2 regions of the Collinsella sp. AM44-11 genome follow, and region 1 is predicted to be linked to the other one. Evidence: riboswitches for the same ligand, from Rfam matches in the RefSeq annotation. Region 1 holds a riboswitch; the other holds the start of a gene.
What was found. Region 1 has a riboswitch for thiamine pyrophosphate ahead of thiM (hydroxyethylthiazole kinase). Riboswitches for the same ligand answer to the same signal wherever they lie in the genome.
Positions count from the first base shown of each region.

Region 2: linked by a shared signal. The riboswitch ahead of thiC (phosphomethylpyrimidine synthase ThiC) and the one ahead of thiM (hydroxyethylthiazole kinase) in region 1 are both predicted to bind thiamine pyrophosphate.

Region 1 is NZ_QSFE01000006.1:51,605-58,910, reverse strand. It holds gene DW943_RS05305 (5-methyltetrahydropteroyltriglutamate--homocysteine S-methyltransferase) at 48-1,181, opposite strand; gene DW943_RS05300 (LysR family transcriptional regulator) at 1,337-2,233, opposite strand; gene DW943_RS05295 (HAD-IIB family hydrolase) at 2,244-3,152, opposite strand; TPP riboswitch at 3,216-3,326, shown strand; gene thiM (hydroxyethylthiazole kinase) at 3,378-4,217, shown strand; gene DW943_RS05285 (thiamine-binding protein) at 4,221-4,562, shown strand; gene DW943_RS05280 (thiamine phosphate synthase) at 4,559-5,254, shown strand; gene DW943_RS05275 (patatin family protein) at 5,490-6,359, opposite strand; gene DW943_RS05270 (EAL domain-containing protein) at 6,684-7,306, shown strand, end outside.
Region 2 is NZ_QSFE01000003.1:160,250-167,555, reverse strand. It holds gene thiD (bifunctional hydroxymethylpyrimidine kinase/phosphomethylpyrimidine kinase) at 1-760, opposite strand, end outside; gene thiC (phosphomethylpyrimidine synthase ThiC) at 939-2,273, opposite strand; TPP riboswitch at 2,266-2,381, opposite strand; gene DW943_RS03280 (hypothetical protein) at 2,445-2,960, shown strand; gene DW943_RS03275 (YaaA family protein) at 3,001-3,810, opposite strand; gene DW943_RS03270 (aminopeptidase) at 3,914-5,311, opposite strand; gene polA (DNA polymerase I) at 5,478-7,306, shown strand, end outside.

The DNA.
Region 1 (7,306 bases):
ACGCGATGCATGCCGCTCCGACCACGACGCCCCTGCGAACGGCAGCACTACTTCCAGACACGCTCAGCAACACGCCTGACCAGCGCAATCTTTGCCCACTGCTCGTCCTCGGTCAGCTTATTGCCAATCTCGCAGCTGGCAAAGCCACACTGCGGAGACAGATACAGGTTCTCGAGCGGCACGTACTTTGCCGCCTCGCGAATACGCTCGACGATAACATCCTCGTTCTCGAGCTCTGCCACCTTGGTGGTCACCAAGCCCAGCACGACCTTCTTGCCGGGAGCAACGTACTTGAGCGGCTCAAAACCACCGGCGCGGGGCGTGTCGAACTCCAGATAGAACGCGTCAACGTCCTCATGCGCAAACAGATACGGCGCAATGGGGTCGTAGCCGCCCTCAAAAGCGTAGGTGGAGTGGTAGTTGCCGCGGCATACGTGCGTGTTGATGACCAGATCGTCGGGCTTGCCCGCGATGGCAGCATTGTTGAGTGCCACGCCCAGCTCGCTCACCTTTTGCAGGTCAACCGGGCTCATGCCAGTCTTGGACACAAAGTCGGTATCGCAGTAGATGCCCCAGGTGCAGTCATCAAATTGGATGTTGCGGCAGCCTGCGGCATACAGGTCGGCAATCACGGTGCGGTATGCTGCGGCAATGGCATCGACGAGCTCTTCGTCGGTCTTATAGACGGCGTGCAGACTCTCCTGCTGGCCATCGCAGCGGTCGAGCGTGACTTCGGAGAACGTCTGGATCGGTGCCGGAATGGTCTGGCGCGCGACCTGGCCCTTGCCCTCGAGCGCCTTGACGAACTTAAAATGCTCGACGAACGGATGATTCTCGCCGCTAATAGGACCGGTAACCACAGCGGTGTCGGCCGTCGTCTCCTCGTCATGGAACATATAACCCGTGCGTGAGGCGCGGCGCTCAATGCCGTTAAGGCCCCACATAAAATCGAGGTGCCAGTAGCTGCGGCGGTATTCGCCATCGGTAATTACCTGTAAGCCGGCTGCCTTCTGCTTGGCCACCAAATCGCAAATGGCCTCATCCTCGACGGCCTTAAGGCCGGAAGCGTCGAGTTTACCCGCGACATAGGCGGCACGGGCGTCCTTTACGGCCTGGGGACGAAGAAAGCTGCCGACGATATCGGCGCGAAACGGCGCGTTCGGTTGAATCAGGGTGCTCATAGATATCTCCCTTTGCATTGGTTGCTTTACTGGGACAGAGTATGAGCGCTCATATGGCTATCGTAAAATATACGTTTATAACAGTTTGATATAGATGCTTCCTATATCAGTTTGGACTGTCATAAAGATATTTGACCCGTGCGGAACGCAGCAATCTAGATGTGCTGACGAATCGCTTCGATATAGGCCTGCCCGTAGCGCGTAAGTGTCGTGTTCTTGCGCGTGATGATGCCGATCTCCATGTACTCGTCTACATCGAGCGGAATGGAGATAATACCGGGGCCGTTAAGTTCATGGCTTATCACACCCGAACACACCGTGTAACCGTTAAGGCCCATAGCCAAATTGAACAACGTCGCACGGTCGCGCACGCGGATATTCTTGCGGCGCTCAAACGTCGAGGTCAGTTCCTCGGAATAATAGAACGAGTTATAGCTGCCCTGCTCATAGGACAGGAACGGGTAGTCTTCCAAGTCCTCGAGCGTCACGCTGGAGCGGTCAGCCAACGGATGGTCGGCACACACAAAAACGTGCGGCGTGGCGCAGAAGAGCCCTTCGAACACGAGCTCGTTGACCGCCAGCATGCGCTCGATAACCTCGCGGTTATGCTCCGACAGATACAGGATGCCCAGTTCACTTTTCATATGCGCTACGTCCTCGATAATCTCGTGAGTCTGCTCCTCGCGCAGGGTAAAGTCGTAGCGCGCGGCATCGAACTCACGGATCACATCGACAAACGCATTAACGGCAAAGGAATAATGCTGGCAGCTCACACTAAAGTGCGGCACCTGCTCGGACGCGCCCTTGTACTTGCCCTCGAGCAGGTCGGCCTGGTCGAGCACCTGGCGCGCGTAGCCCAAGAAGGTCTCGCCTTCCTCGGACACAATGACGCCCTTGTTGGTGCGCTCAAAGATGTGCACACCCATCTCGTTTTCGAGATCGCGAATCGACGCGGTAATCGAAGGCTGCGACACAAAGAGCCGGCGCGAGGCCTCGGTGATGCTGCCGCATTCGGCAACTTTGACGACATATCTGAGCTGCTGAAGCTTCATAGCCTTCTCCCTAGACGTTCGTGATGCCAAGACCCGTCGCGTCCATCCGACGCATAAACGGCGGCATCTCCCCCGTCGCGGCGCAGGCGGCAATCTGATGCAGAGCCCCGGCAACCGCATCGTCTGCCGCAGCGCCGATATGCCAGCGCGCGGCAGCCGTGACGGCCTCGTTGGCATTGGCGACTGCAACGGAGTTGGGAACGGCATCGATCATGGGCAGATCGTTATCGGAATCGCCAAATACGGCCACCTCATCGGGCGTCAGGCCCAAAGCGCGCGCCAGCTCCAGCGCAGCGCAGCCCTTGTCCCAACCGGCCGGGAGAATATCGAATAGGCGCACGCGGTTGTTGGGAAACACAAGCGAGAGCTCCGGCACCTCAGCGGCAACGCGCTCGCGCAGCTCAGCGAGCTCTTCGCGCGAGCGGGCGCTCCAGATATTCGCCTTGTATACCGGGGCATCATCGACAACAGGACGGCACGGGGCCTCTTCGCCCTTGAGCCATGCGTTGCCGCCCGACTCCATGGCGCGACGCACGCGCTCGGGGTCGCTCGTCACGCAATAGGCATCGTTATCCCAAAAGTCGTCACCCAGGCTGTAGACCTTTAGATAGGTATCGTCGGTCTCTTGTTCGAGGTAATCGGCCAGACGCATCAGGGCATCGTTGTCGGTCGCGCGCGAAGCGACCGCCTGACCGTCGACAAACATGACCTGGCCGTTGCAGAACGCACCGGTCGAAAAGCACTCGGAACGAGTTTTGAACATCCAACCCATCGCGGACGGCTGGCGACCCGAAACCGGGCCAAAGTGCAGACCAGCCGTCTGCATGGCGCGAATACCCTCAATGGCGTAGTCACTGGCGCCGTCATGCCCGGCCGGAATCAGCGTATCGTCCATATCGGTCAGCACAAGTTTAATCATAAGGCCCCCTCGGTCATTCTTAATCCCGTCTATTGTACCGATGCGCTAGTATAGGGAACAACAGATTCGATGCGGGAGTGCCGGCGGTGCAAACCACAAGGCTGAGAGGGCATGGGGCCCAATCCTTTGAACCTGTCAGTTAATGCTGGCGTAGGGAGCATGCCGCCTTTTTAGGGGCGCTGTCTATGCACAGCGCCCCTTTTCTATGCCAAGGAGGCATGTGCAGTGATCGATTCGAAACAGCTCAAGCAAAACGTGGTCAAGGCCGTGGAGGAGATTCGCGCCACCAATCCGATGGCGGGCTCCATCACCAACACGGTGACGATTGACTTTGTCGCCAACGCGCAGCTCGCCGTGGGCGGATCGGCCGCCATGGTCTATCTGCCCGACGAGGGCGAGGCGCTCGTTGCCGGCGGCGGCGCCATCTATCTGAACATGGGAACGCTCTTCCCCATCTACGAGCAGACGATTCCCCGCGCGGCCAAGGCGGCACACGACGCCGGCAAGCCCTGGGTGCTCGATCCGGTGGGCCTGGGCATCGGCAGTCTGCGCACCCAGCTGGTAGGCGAACTCAAGCAGTACAAACCCGCCATCGTGCGCGGCAATGCCTCCGAGATTATCGCGCTCGCCGGCCTGTGGGGCCTTGAGGGCGAAGCGGCCGATCTGAGTCGCGTGCGCGGTGTCGATACCACCGACACGGTAGACGCCGCCCGCGGCGCCGCCGTGGCGCTCGCCCGCTACACCGGCGGCGCCGTTGTGGTCTCGGGCGAAGTCGACCTGATTACCGACGGCACGACCGTGGCCAAGTCCCACGGCGGCAGCCCGCTCATGTCCAAAATCACCGGCTGCGGTTGCTCGCAGGGCGGCGTGCTGGCCGTGTATGTCTGCGCCGCCGACCCGTTTACGGCGGCCATCTGCGGCACCGCCGCCTACAACGTTGCCGGCACGCGTGCCGCCGCCGTTGCCGATGCCCCGGCAAGCTTTAAGGTCGCCTTTATCGACGAGCTCTACCGCGCGACCGCCCAGGACATTGCCGATAACCAACTCGAGCTCGAGGAGGCATAAGGCATGTCCGAGCCCGCAACCAATGCCGGTATGAACACGCTCGTCGCCGTAGCCATCGCCCCGTGCGGCACCGGCGACGAGCTATCTGCCGAGGTCGCCGAGGTCGTACGCGTCATTCGCGAGAGCGGCCTTCCCAACCGCACCACCTCGATGTTCACCGAGATCGAGGGTGACTGGGACGAAGTCATGCAGGTCGTGCGCGACGCAACCTTTGTGTTGGCGAGCAAGGGCATCCGCACCGAAGTCGTGCTCAAGGCCGATATTCGACCCGGATTTACCGACACCATGACTGGCAAGCTCGAGCGCATGGAAGCGCAGATCAAAAAGCAGGAGGAAGCACAGTGAGCATCCGCGACAACCTTGATATCTCGGCCTATCTGGTACTCGGCCCCGAAAACACCCTCGGACGCCCCGTGGGCGATGTGGTGGCCCAGGCGCTCGACGCCGGCTTTACCTGCATTCAGGTGCGTTCCAAGGTGGCAAGCGCCCGCGAGATCATCGCACTGACGGGCGATGCCGCGCAGGCCATCGCTCAGGCCGGCAAAACCGGGCAGGTCGCGCTGCTGATCGACGACCGCCTTGACTGCGTACTTGCCGCACGCGAGCAGGGTATTGCCATCGACGGCGTGCATGTTGGCCAGAGCGACATCCCCGTCGAGGTCTGCCGCAAACTTTTGGGCCCCGATGCCATCGTGGGTCTTTCGGCCCGCTGCGAGGAGATGCTCGAGTACGTCAAGACCGCCGACATGAGCCTGGTCGATTACCTGGGCGTAGGCCCGCTCCACGAGACCGAAACCAAGCGCGACTGCGGACGTGCGGCCGACGGCTCCATCATCACCAAGAGCTTTGAGGACCTGGCTGCCCTCCATGCAGCAAGCCCCGTGCCCATTGTGGTGGGCGGCGGCGTCAAGAAAGCCGACCTGCCGCAGCTCAAGGCAACCGGCGTCGACGGCTTTTTCGTGGTGAGCGCCGTCTGCAGTGCCGACGACCCCCACGCCGCAGCCAAGGAGCTCGTCGACACCTGGCAGCAGGCATAGACTCATGCCGAGCAGCTGCTCCGCAGCCCTATATCTTCAACAGCGGAAAGCGCATCCCAGTTTGGACGTCCATTCTGGGATGCGCTTTCCATATAGAGGGCCAATGGGAAAGCGCATCCCGTTCTAGGCGCAGATTCTGGGATGCCGTTTCCAAAACCCGCCGTCCGGGAAACTGCATCCCGTTTTGAGCGCAAATTCTGGGACGCGCTTTCCGCCGAGCACACGGCAAGTTGCTCTACCCCGCCAGATACGCTTCCAGCGCGGGCAACGTCGCCTCCGCATCGCGACGGCCGATCTGGTAGATGCGCTCGAGTTCATCGGGCTCGCGGCACAGCGACGGCACCTTCACCGATTCGCTCGGCCGCACCACAAAGATCTCGCCAGCGGCTTCGCGACGCGCCAGGTCATCGAGCGTGGCATTGTAGACCTCGTGCCGACGCTCAAGCGCCGCAACAAACTCCGGATAGTGACGATACACGCGACGCAGCATAGGCATCACGCTATTGGGCTGCTTTACAAAGCCCGCCGGCTGCGTCAGCACCACCACGTTGCGGTCATAACCCTGCGCAAACAGCCAAGCGCTGGGAATGGAATCGGCAACACCGCCATCCAAGTACTTACGACCCTCGATGGCAACAGGACGCGTCGCCACGGGAATCGCCGACGACGCACGGATCCACTCGATATCGCGCTCGTCGCCATAGGGCAGGTCATGGTAGACGGCCTGCCCCGTCTTAAGATCGGTACATACGCACGTAAACCGCATGGGGCAGGCGCGATATGCCTCCAGATCGATGGGATCGCGCTCGATGGGTACCTCATGATAGGCAAACTCGGCATTGAACATATCACCGGTTCGCAACCAACTCGTCACGCTCGCATAGCGCTTGTCGGCGCAATAGGCCTTGTTGTAGCGAATGGCGCGGCCAATCTGGCGCGATTTAAAGTTGTAGCCAAACGCCGCGCCCGCCGAGACACCCACCATATGGTCGCAGGTTAAGCCGTGCTCCATCCATACGTCGAGCACGCCCGCCGTATACATACCGCGGTAGCCGCCTCCCTCGAGCGCAAGCCCCACCGTGCGCGTCGTGTCTGGCTGTGCCATGCGACCATCTCCGTTCCCGTGTTTTAAAGCGGAACAAGTATACCCGCCAACATATATCGACTCAGTCGCATTTATATCGAGCATCGCATCGTCACGCTACCGATTGGCGAATAATAGCCGCCCGCGGCAGGGGCACCCATATACAATCCTCTATTGTTGTTTATACTACTCAATAGTTATCAACAGCGAACACGGACCGACATATTAAACCAGCGACGCAGCAAGGCGGGGGCCTGGATACACGCAAAGCGTTGAGCAGCAACGCGTGTGTACAACGAGCTCGCCCGACGCAATACACCCCGACCTCAGGAAGCCGCTTACAGCATGGATATCGCCAGCAATTACACCGAGACGCTCGAAAAGACCATCCGTGACCTTCTCGAGCGTCAGGACGATCTGATCAGGACTGCCTTTACCGACGAGCTCACCGGTCTTGGCAACCGCGGCGGCTTTACCCGTTCCCTCGAGGAAATCTGGGAGCAGGAATTGCCCGTAACCATGGCGTTTATCGACATCGATAACCTTAAGCACTGCAACGACATCTTTGGACACGACGAGGGCAACCGCTATATCTTGCAGGTGAGCCTCTATCTCAAGCTGTATATGAAGGTGGACGAGGCGGCATTTCGCCTGGGAGGCGACGAGTTTGCCATCCTGTCCACAATCGCGACCGAGGATGACCTTGCCGAACGTCTGGAGCACTGTCGAGAGGTCCTGCTCAAAAATAACGATTCCGAGATGCCTCACTCGTTTAGCTACGGAGTGTCACACGCCGACCCCGCCCTGGGCGAAGCCTCCAATCGCATGACGCTCGATGCCGACCATCGCATGTACGACTACAAGCTGCGCCATGCCGTGCACCTTGATCGACGCAATATCACGCAAGTCCACGCCGACGATTTCGAAGTAAGCGATCGCATTTTCGACGCCCTTTCGATGCTCAACGA
Region 2 (7,306 bases), on a different contig from region 1:
TTAGGTAGGCCTTGCCGGCGTTGACGGCGTCGGCAAGATCCATGCCCTGAGCCAGCGCGCAGGCGATGGCGGACGAAAGCGTGCAGCCGGTGCCGTGTGTGTTGTCGGTCTCGATGCGCTTGTGGCGGAACCACGTGGTGAGCGGATCGCCCAGATGGTTGCCCTCGTCATCGAGTGGCGCGGGTTCGGCCAATACATCGTTGGCCTCGTTGACAAGATGCCCACCCTTAACGAGGGATGCGCAGCCAAAGCGGCGGGCGAGGAGCATGGCAGCATTTTGCTGCGTGCGCTCGGAGTCGACCTCGTAGTCGAGCAGGGCCATGGCCTCGGGAATATTGGGCGTGATAACCGTCGCCAGCGGGAACAGGCGGCGGGTGAGCGCCTCGGCGGCATCTTCGGCAATCAGCCGTGCGCCCGAGGTGGCTACCATGACGGGGTCGACTACCACGTTTGTCGCGTTCCAGGCGCTCAGGCGGTCGGCGATAACCTCGATAATCTCGGCAGAGGAAACCATGCCGATCTTGACGGCGCTTGGGCGGATATCGTCAAATACGGCGTCGATCTGCGCAGCGACGATATCAGGGGAGATATTCTGCACGGCGGTGACACCGAGCGTGTTTTGTGCGGTGATGGCGGTGATGGCCGTCTCGGCATACAGGCGGTGCGCCGTGATGGTCTTGATGTCGGCCTGAATGCCGGCGCCACCGCTGGAATCGGATCCTGCGATGGATAAAACGGCAGGTACCTTACTGCGATCCATGTTTGCTCCCTTGTTCGGTCGGAATCAAATGGGTCTTTAAGCCAGCATTATAAAGATGCCCGGGCCGACTCTATGTCGAACCCGGGCGGGCGATGCAATCTTTACGCAAATGTAAGCAAATGTTCACACGTCAACAATTGACGAACACCATGTTACCGATTGTGGCTCCGGTGACGAGTTAGTCCTCCATGCCGAGGTCGATCGTCGTGCCTTCGAACACCTTGTTAACGGTGCGGACGGCGCACATCTTGCCGCACATGGTGCAGGTGCCCTCGGTGGCGGCGGGGGACTCCTCGTAGCGCTTCTTACCGGTGACCGGGTCGAGAGCACACTCCCACATGGCATCCCAGTCGAGCTTGCGGCGTGCCTGACCCATCTTGTCGTCCATATCGCGGGCGTGCGGCACCTTTTTGGCGATATCGGCGGCGTGTGCGGCGATCTTGGTGGCCATGAGGCCGTCGAGCACATCCTGGGCGTTAGGCAGGCATAGGTGCTCGGCCGGTGTCACGTAGCACAGGAAGTCGGCACCGGAGCTGGCGGAGATAGCGCCGCCGATGGCAGCGGTGATGTGGTCGTAGCCCACGCCGATATCGGTCACCAGCGGCCCGAGCACATAGAACGGGGCGTTGTGGCACAGGCGCTTCTGCAGTTTCATGTTGGCGGCGATCTCGTCGAGCGCCATGTGACCCGGGCCCTCGACCATGACTTGGACGCCGGCGGCCCAGGCGCGCTTGCACAGCTTGCCCAGCTCGATCATCTCGGCGGTCTCGGTGGCGTCATTGGAGTCGTAGAGACAGCCCGGGCGGCAGGAGTCGCCGAGCGAGATGGTCACGTCGTACTCGTGGCAGATCTCGAGCAGCTCGTCAAAGTACTCGTAGAAGGGGTTTTCGTTGCCGGTAACCTCCATCCAGCCAAATAGCAGCGAGCCGCCGCGGCTGACGATGTTCATGAGGCGGCCGGTCTCCTTAAAGGTCTTGGTGACCGATTTGTTGATGCCGCAGTGGATGGTCATAAAGTCCACGCCGTCCTCGGCGTGCGCGCGCACGACCTCGAACAGGTCGTCCTTGGTGAGCTTGACCAGCGGCTTTTCCATGTAGCCGATGGCGTCGTACATGGGGACGGTGCCTACCATGAGCGGCGTCTCGTCGATGAGCTGCTGGCGGAACTGGCGCGTTTTGCCCGAGTTGGAAAGGTCCATGATGGCGTCGGCGCCAAAGTCCTCGGCGATCTTGACCTTCTTCCATTCCTCGGCGGCATCGGCCTTGTCGCCCGAGATGCCCAGGTTGACGTTGACCTTGGTGGACAGGCCCTCGCCGACACCAAAGGCGCGCATGCCCTTTTTGATATGCACGATGTTGGCGGGAATGGCGATGCGGCCGTCGGCCACGCGCTCGCGGATGTACTCGGGGTCGCGATGCTCGCGCTCGGCGACTTTCTTCATCTGCGGCGTGATCTGCCCGGCGCGGGCGAAGTCGATTTGCGTGACGAGCTTGGGCTCGGTCTGTGTGCTCATTGGCACGGCTCCCTTCGTTGGCATTACCCATATCAGGTTTGCGGGTCAGGGCGGGCGCGCCCAGTCTCAGCCTGCCGTCTTGTCCTGCAAGCTCCCCGTTTATGTAATGGGCTCAAGTATAGCTCGAATGGGTACGATTGGCCTAACGAGCGTGCCTGTGGGGAGGCGAACATGGAAGACAAGCATCTATATCGAGAGACGCAATGGGATGTATCGGCCGAGGAAAGCCGTGCGCACCATGGCCTTGTCGCGATTGGTTTTGCGGTGCTTGCCGTGCTGGTGATTGCCTTTTGTATCTGGACGTTTGGCGGTCACGGCGGCGCTGCATGGGAGTTCGAGGCCGACGATGCCCTGCCGATCATGACAGTGAAGGTTACGGGCGGCAATACCGTTGCCGCGCCGGGCGACTATTGGTATTCGCGCGACGAGTTTGTGCAGCTGCAGCTGAGCGGTGGCTCCATTCCTGGTGAAGAGATCGAGCGCGTGACCTTCGATGCGTCGCTTAAGACGCTGTCGGTCGAGCTCAAAGATCAGGGGGACGTTCCCACGACCATGGACATTGCGCTGACGGAATGGCGCCTGGAGCCTCCGACGGGTGTTGCGGTGTCCGAGGTTGAGCATGTCAAGATTACCTATCAGGACGGCTCGACAAATGAAATTGCCAAAGCCGACGGCTTGGCGGAATAGACGCCGTGCCTAGGCGGCACATTCAAAAGTAGCGGTGGTCCTACAAGGCCTGCTCGTTCAGGAAGACCAAAGTGTTTTTATTTGAAAGCTCGGGAAAGTGGCGATAACCAACGTCGAACGCGGTAAGTTCGCTTACATCCTCGAGCTTGTTTTCTGCCATCCACCGCACCATGGAGCCGCGCGCCTTTTTGCTGGCGGTCGACCGTTGGATGGGCTTCCCGTTGCGGATACCCTCGCCAAAGAGGCATGTGACGGCCGTGGCGTCGCCCGCGAGATGGGGCAGAACGGCTTTGGCATACTCTACGCTGGCGAGGTTGACGATCGTGGTGTTTGAGCCTGCCGGGGCGATAACCCGCGCGAGCTTGTCGCTCCAAAACGCGTAGAGGTCTCGGGCATCGTCAACGGCGAGCTTCGCGCCCATTTCCAGCCGATACGGTTCGACGGCATGAAAGGGGCGAACGCACCCGTAGAGGCCCGAGAGGATCCACAGATGGTCTTGCAGCCATGCGAGCTGCGCGGAATCCATCACCTCGGGCGCCATGCTCTGGTATTGAATGCCGTGATAGGACATGACGGCAGGGGAGAGGTGACGGGCGAGTGCGGGATTGTCGAGATCGCCGTTTCCCAAGATGGGCCCGAACTCATGCAGGGTGTTGAGGCAAGGCCCCAGCAGTTTGTCACTCACGTTCCATAGCGCCTGCAGACCGCCGCTGCCTTCATTCCGCTCGATATCTTGCAGCGCGCGGTGGATGCGAGCCGTCTCGTGCGCAAAAGGTGGAATGCCCAGGACTTCAAAAGCATCTTGGGCCGAGCGCATTTGCTTGGCGGGTGAAACGATGACCTGGAGCATGAACTCTCCTATGCCAAAAAGGAAGTTGCGGTGGAATACGGTCTGTTTTGGTCGTTTATGGGCCAGTTTAGTCCGTATTTCACCGCAACTGATGAAGGGTTGGTTAGGCGCGCTCGAGGAAGGCCTTGTAGCCGCGATAGGCCTCGTAGATATCGGCCTTGTTAGCGACCTCCCACAGGGCGTGCATGGACAGGACGGCAACGCCAGAGTCGATGACGTTCATGCCGTACTTGGCCATGATGTAGGCGATGGTGCCGCCGCCACCTGCGTTGACGCGGCCGAGCTCGCAGGTCTGGAAGTCAACGCCCGCCTCGTCCATGATGTCGCGGATGAGGGCCACATACTCGGCGTCGGCGTCGTTAGAGCCGCCCTTGCCGCGGCTGCCCGTGTACTTGTTAAAGCACAGGCCACGACCCATGAAAGCTGCGTTCTTGGTCTCGAACTTGCCGGCATAGCCCGGGTCGAAGCCGGCGGACACGTCGGAGGAGAGCATGCGGCTGCGGGCGAGCGCGCGGCGCAGGGCCAGCGGGCTATCCTCGCCGGCGAGCGTCATGATCTCGGCGACGGTGTTCTCGAAGAAGCGGCTCGTCATGCCGGTGGCACCCACGGAACCGATCTCCTCCTTGTCGACGATGAGTGTGATGCTCGTGCGCTCCACGTTGGCGACGTTGATCTGGGCGAGCATGGACGGATAGGCGCAGACACGGTCGTCGTGGCCATAGCCCAGAATCATGGAGCGGTCGAGGCCCATGTCACGGGCGGGGCCGGCGGGCACGACCTCGATCTCGGCGGAGAGGAAGTCCTCCTCCTCGACGTCGTACTGCTCCTTGAGGATATCCAGGAACATCTGCTTGACGGGCTCCTTGGGAGCGTCCTTGTCGTCCTCGTCAAACTTGACGGGGCGGCCGCCCACGATCACGTCGAGGATCTCGGCGTCGACGGCGTCCTTGGCGGGCTTGGCCATCTGCTCGCTCGAGAGGTGGATCAGCAGGTCGGAGATGGTAAAGACCGGGTCGTCGGCCTTGTCACCGATGTTGATGTCGACGGTGGTGCCGTCCTTTTTGCAGATGACGCCCACGAGTGCGAGCGGGGAAGCGACCCAGTGGTAGCTCTTGACGCCGCCATAGTAGTGCGTGTCGAGATAAGCCATGTCGCCGGCCTCGAAGGCGGGGTTCTGCTTGAGGTCCAGGCGCGGCGAGTCCACGTGGGCGCCCAGGATGTTAAAGCCCTGCTCGAGCGGGGCGGTGCCCAGGCTGACGAGCATGAGGTCCTTGCCGTGGTTGGCGGCGTACACCTTGTCGCCGGCCTTGAGCGCGCGGCCCTCGGCGATCACGGTCTCCAGATTGACGTAGCCCGCCTCCTCGGCCATCTTGATACCGGCCTTGACGCACAGGCGCTCGGTCTTGTTCTCACTCAAAAACTGCTTATAGCCGCGGCAAAGCTCCTCGAGCTCCTCGATCTGCTGTGGCGTGTACTTTTTCCATGCGCAGGGACGCTCCATGACGCAGGCTCCTTTCGGATCGATCGTGCTGGTTGATGTACCGTGAGCCATCGTATCACGCGCGGGCCCGCGGCGGCAGGGAAGCCTGATGTGCGGTGGCCGCGGGGCGGGGAGCGTGTAAACTGGTGTGAGCAAACCGTGCCCAGCCCAAAGCGAGGTATTCAATATGTCTGAAAAGCGCCGTACCTTTGCCGTCATCGACGGCAACTCGCTCATGCATCGCGCCTTCCACGCCGTGCCGCCGACCATGAACGCGCCGGACGGTCGCCCCACCAACGCGATCTTTGGTTTTCTGAACATGTTCCTCAAGATGATCGATGCCTTTAATCCCGACGGCGTTGTCGTGGCGTTTGACAAGGGCAAGCCGCGCGTGCGTATGGAGATGCTGCCGCAGTACAAGGCGCAGCGCCCGCCCATGGACCCCGACCTGCACGCGCAGTTCCCCATGATCAAGGAGCTGCTCGCCGCGCTCAACGTGCCCATTTTGCAGTCCGAGGGCTGGGAAGGCGACGATATCCTGGGAACCATGGCGCGCCTGGGCGAGGAGGCCGGCTGCGACATGCTGCTGGTGACCGGCGACCGCGACATGTATCAGCTCGTGACCGAGCACGTCAACGTGGTCTCGACTCGCAAGGGCCTGTCCGACGTGGCGATCATGACGCCCGAGAGCGTGGACGACCTGTATCACGGCATCACGCCGGCGCTCGTGCCCGATTTTTACGGTCTGAAGGGCGATACGTCGGACAACATTCCCGGCGTACCGGGCATCGGCCCCAAAAAGGCGAGTGCGCTCATCGCGCAGTACGGCAGCCTTGACGAGGTCATCGCGCATGCTGACGAGGTCAAGGGCAAGATGGGAGAAAACCTGCGCGCACACATCGACGACGCGCTGCTGAGCCGTAAGGTGGCGACCATCCACACCGATGCACCCGTTGAGCTCGATTTTGAGGCGACGTCCTTCCCGGCGTTTTCCGCCGATGAGGTTTCCGCGGCGCTGGGCACGCTTGGTATCACCGCCATGCAGAACCGTTTCTTGGCGCTGATCGGCGGCGAGGGCGGGGCAGCTGCCAGCACGTTTGAGATTCCCGCCGTTTTGCGCGCAGCCGCCGGCGATGCTGGCGCGCTTGGTGCCGTTGCGGCTGAGGTCTCCCGCGTGATTGATGCCGGCGAGTGGGTCGCCGCCGTGGTGGACGATGACAAGGAAGAGGGCGCGCTCTTTGGGCTGACGCGCACGCTGTGGTTGGCGACGTCCAAGGGCCTGTTTGCGCTCGAGGAGGGCGACAGCGGTGCGGCGGCTGAGGTTGAGGGCTTCAACTTCGCCCACGGCGTGATTGCCGGCGTGCTCGCACGTCTGTTTATGGAAGGCCGTGTGGCGAGCCCGGATATGAAGGCGCTTCTGCATGAGCTTTCGCCCATCGATTCTTCTGAGCTCGAGCTCATGGATCCGCTGACAGTCGATTCCACGCGCATCTTCGATACCGTTGTTGCCGCCTACCTGTTGGATTCCGACCGCTCCGAGTTTGACGAGGTGTATCTGGCCGATACGTATCTGCAGATGGCGCTGCCTGCGGCGCGCGGCGCAGAGGGTGCTGGCGAGGACGCTCCTGCGCCCGCCGCTCGCACGGCGGCCTTGACGCTGGCGCTGGTTGCACCGCTGCGTGACCGCATGGCCCGCGAGAACGCCGCCAACGTGTTCGATGGGATCGAGATGCCGCTCGTGCCGGTGCTTGCCAAGATGGAGCGCGCGGGCATGCTCGTGGACCCCGACCGCCTGCACAGTCTGTCCGAGGGCCTGGCGACCCAGATTGCCGATGTCGAGCGCAGCATTCGCGACCTGGCCGGCGACGAGACCTTTAACATCGGCAGCCCCATGCAACTCTCGCACGTGCTGTTTGATGTTATGGGACTTCCGACCAAGGGCCTCAAAAAGACCAAGCGCGGCTACTATTCGACCAACGCCAAGGTGCTGAGCGACCTTGCCCGCGACCACGAGAT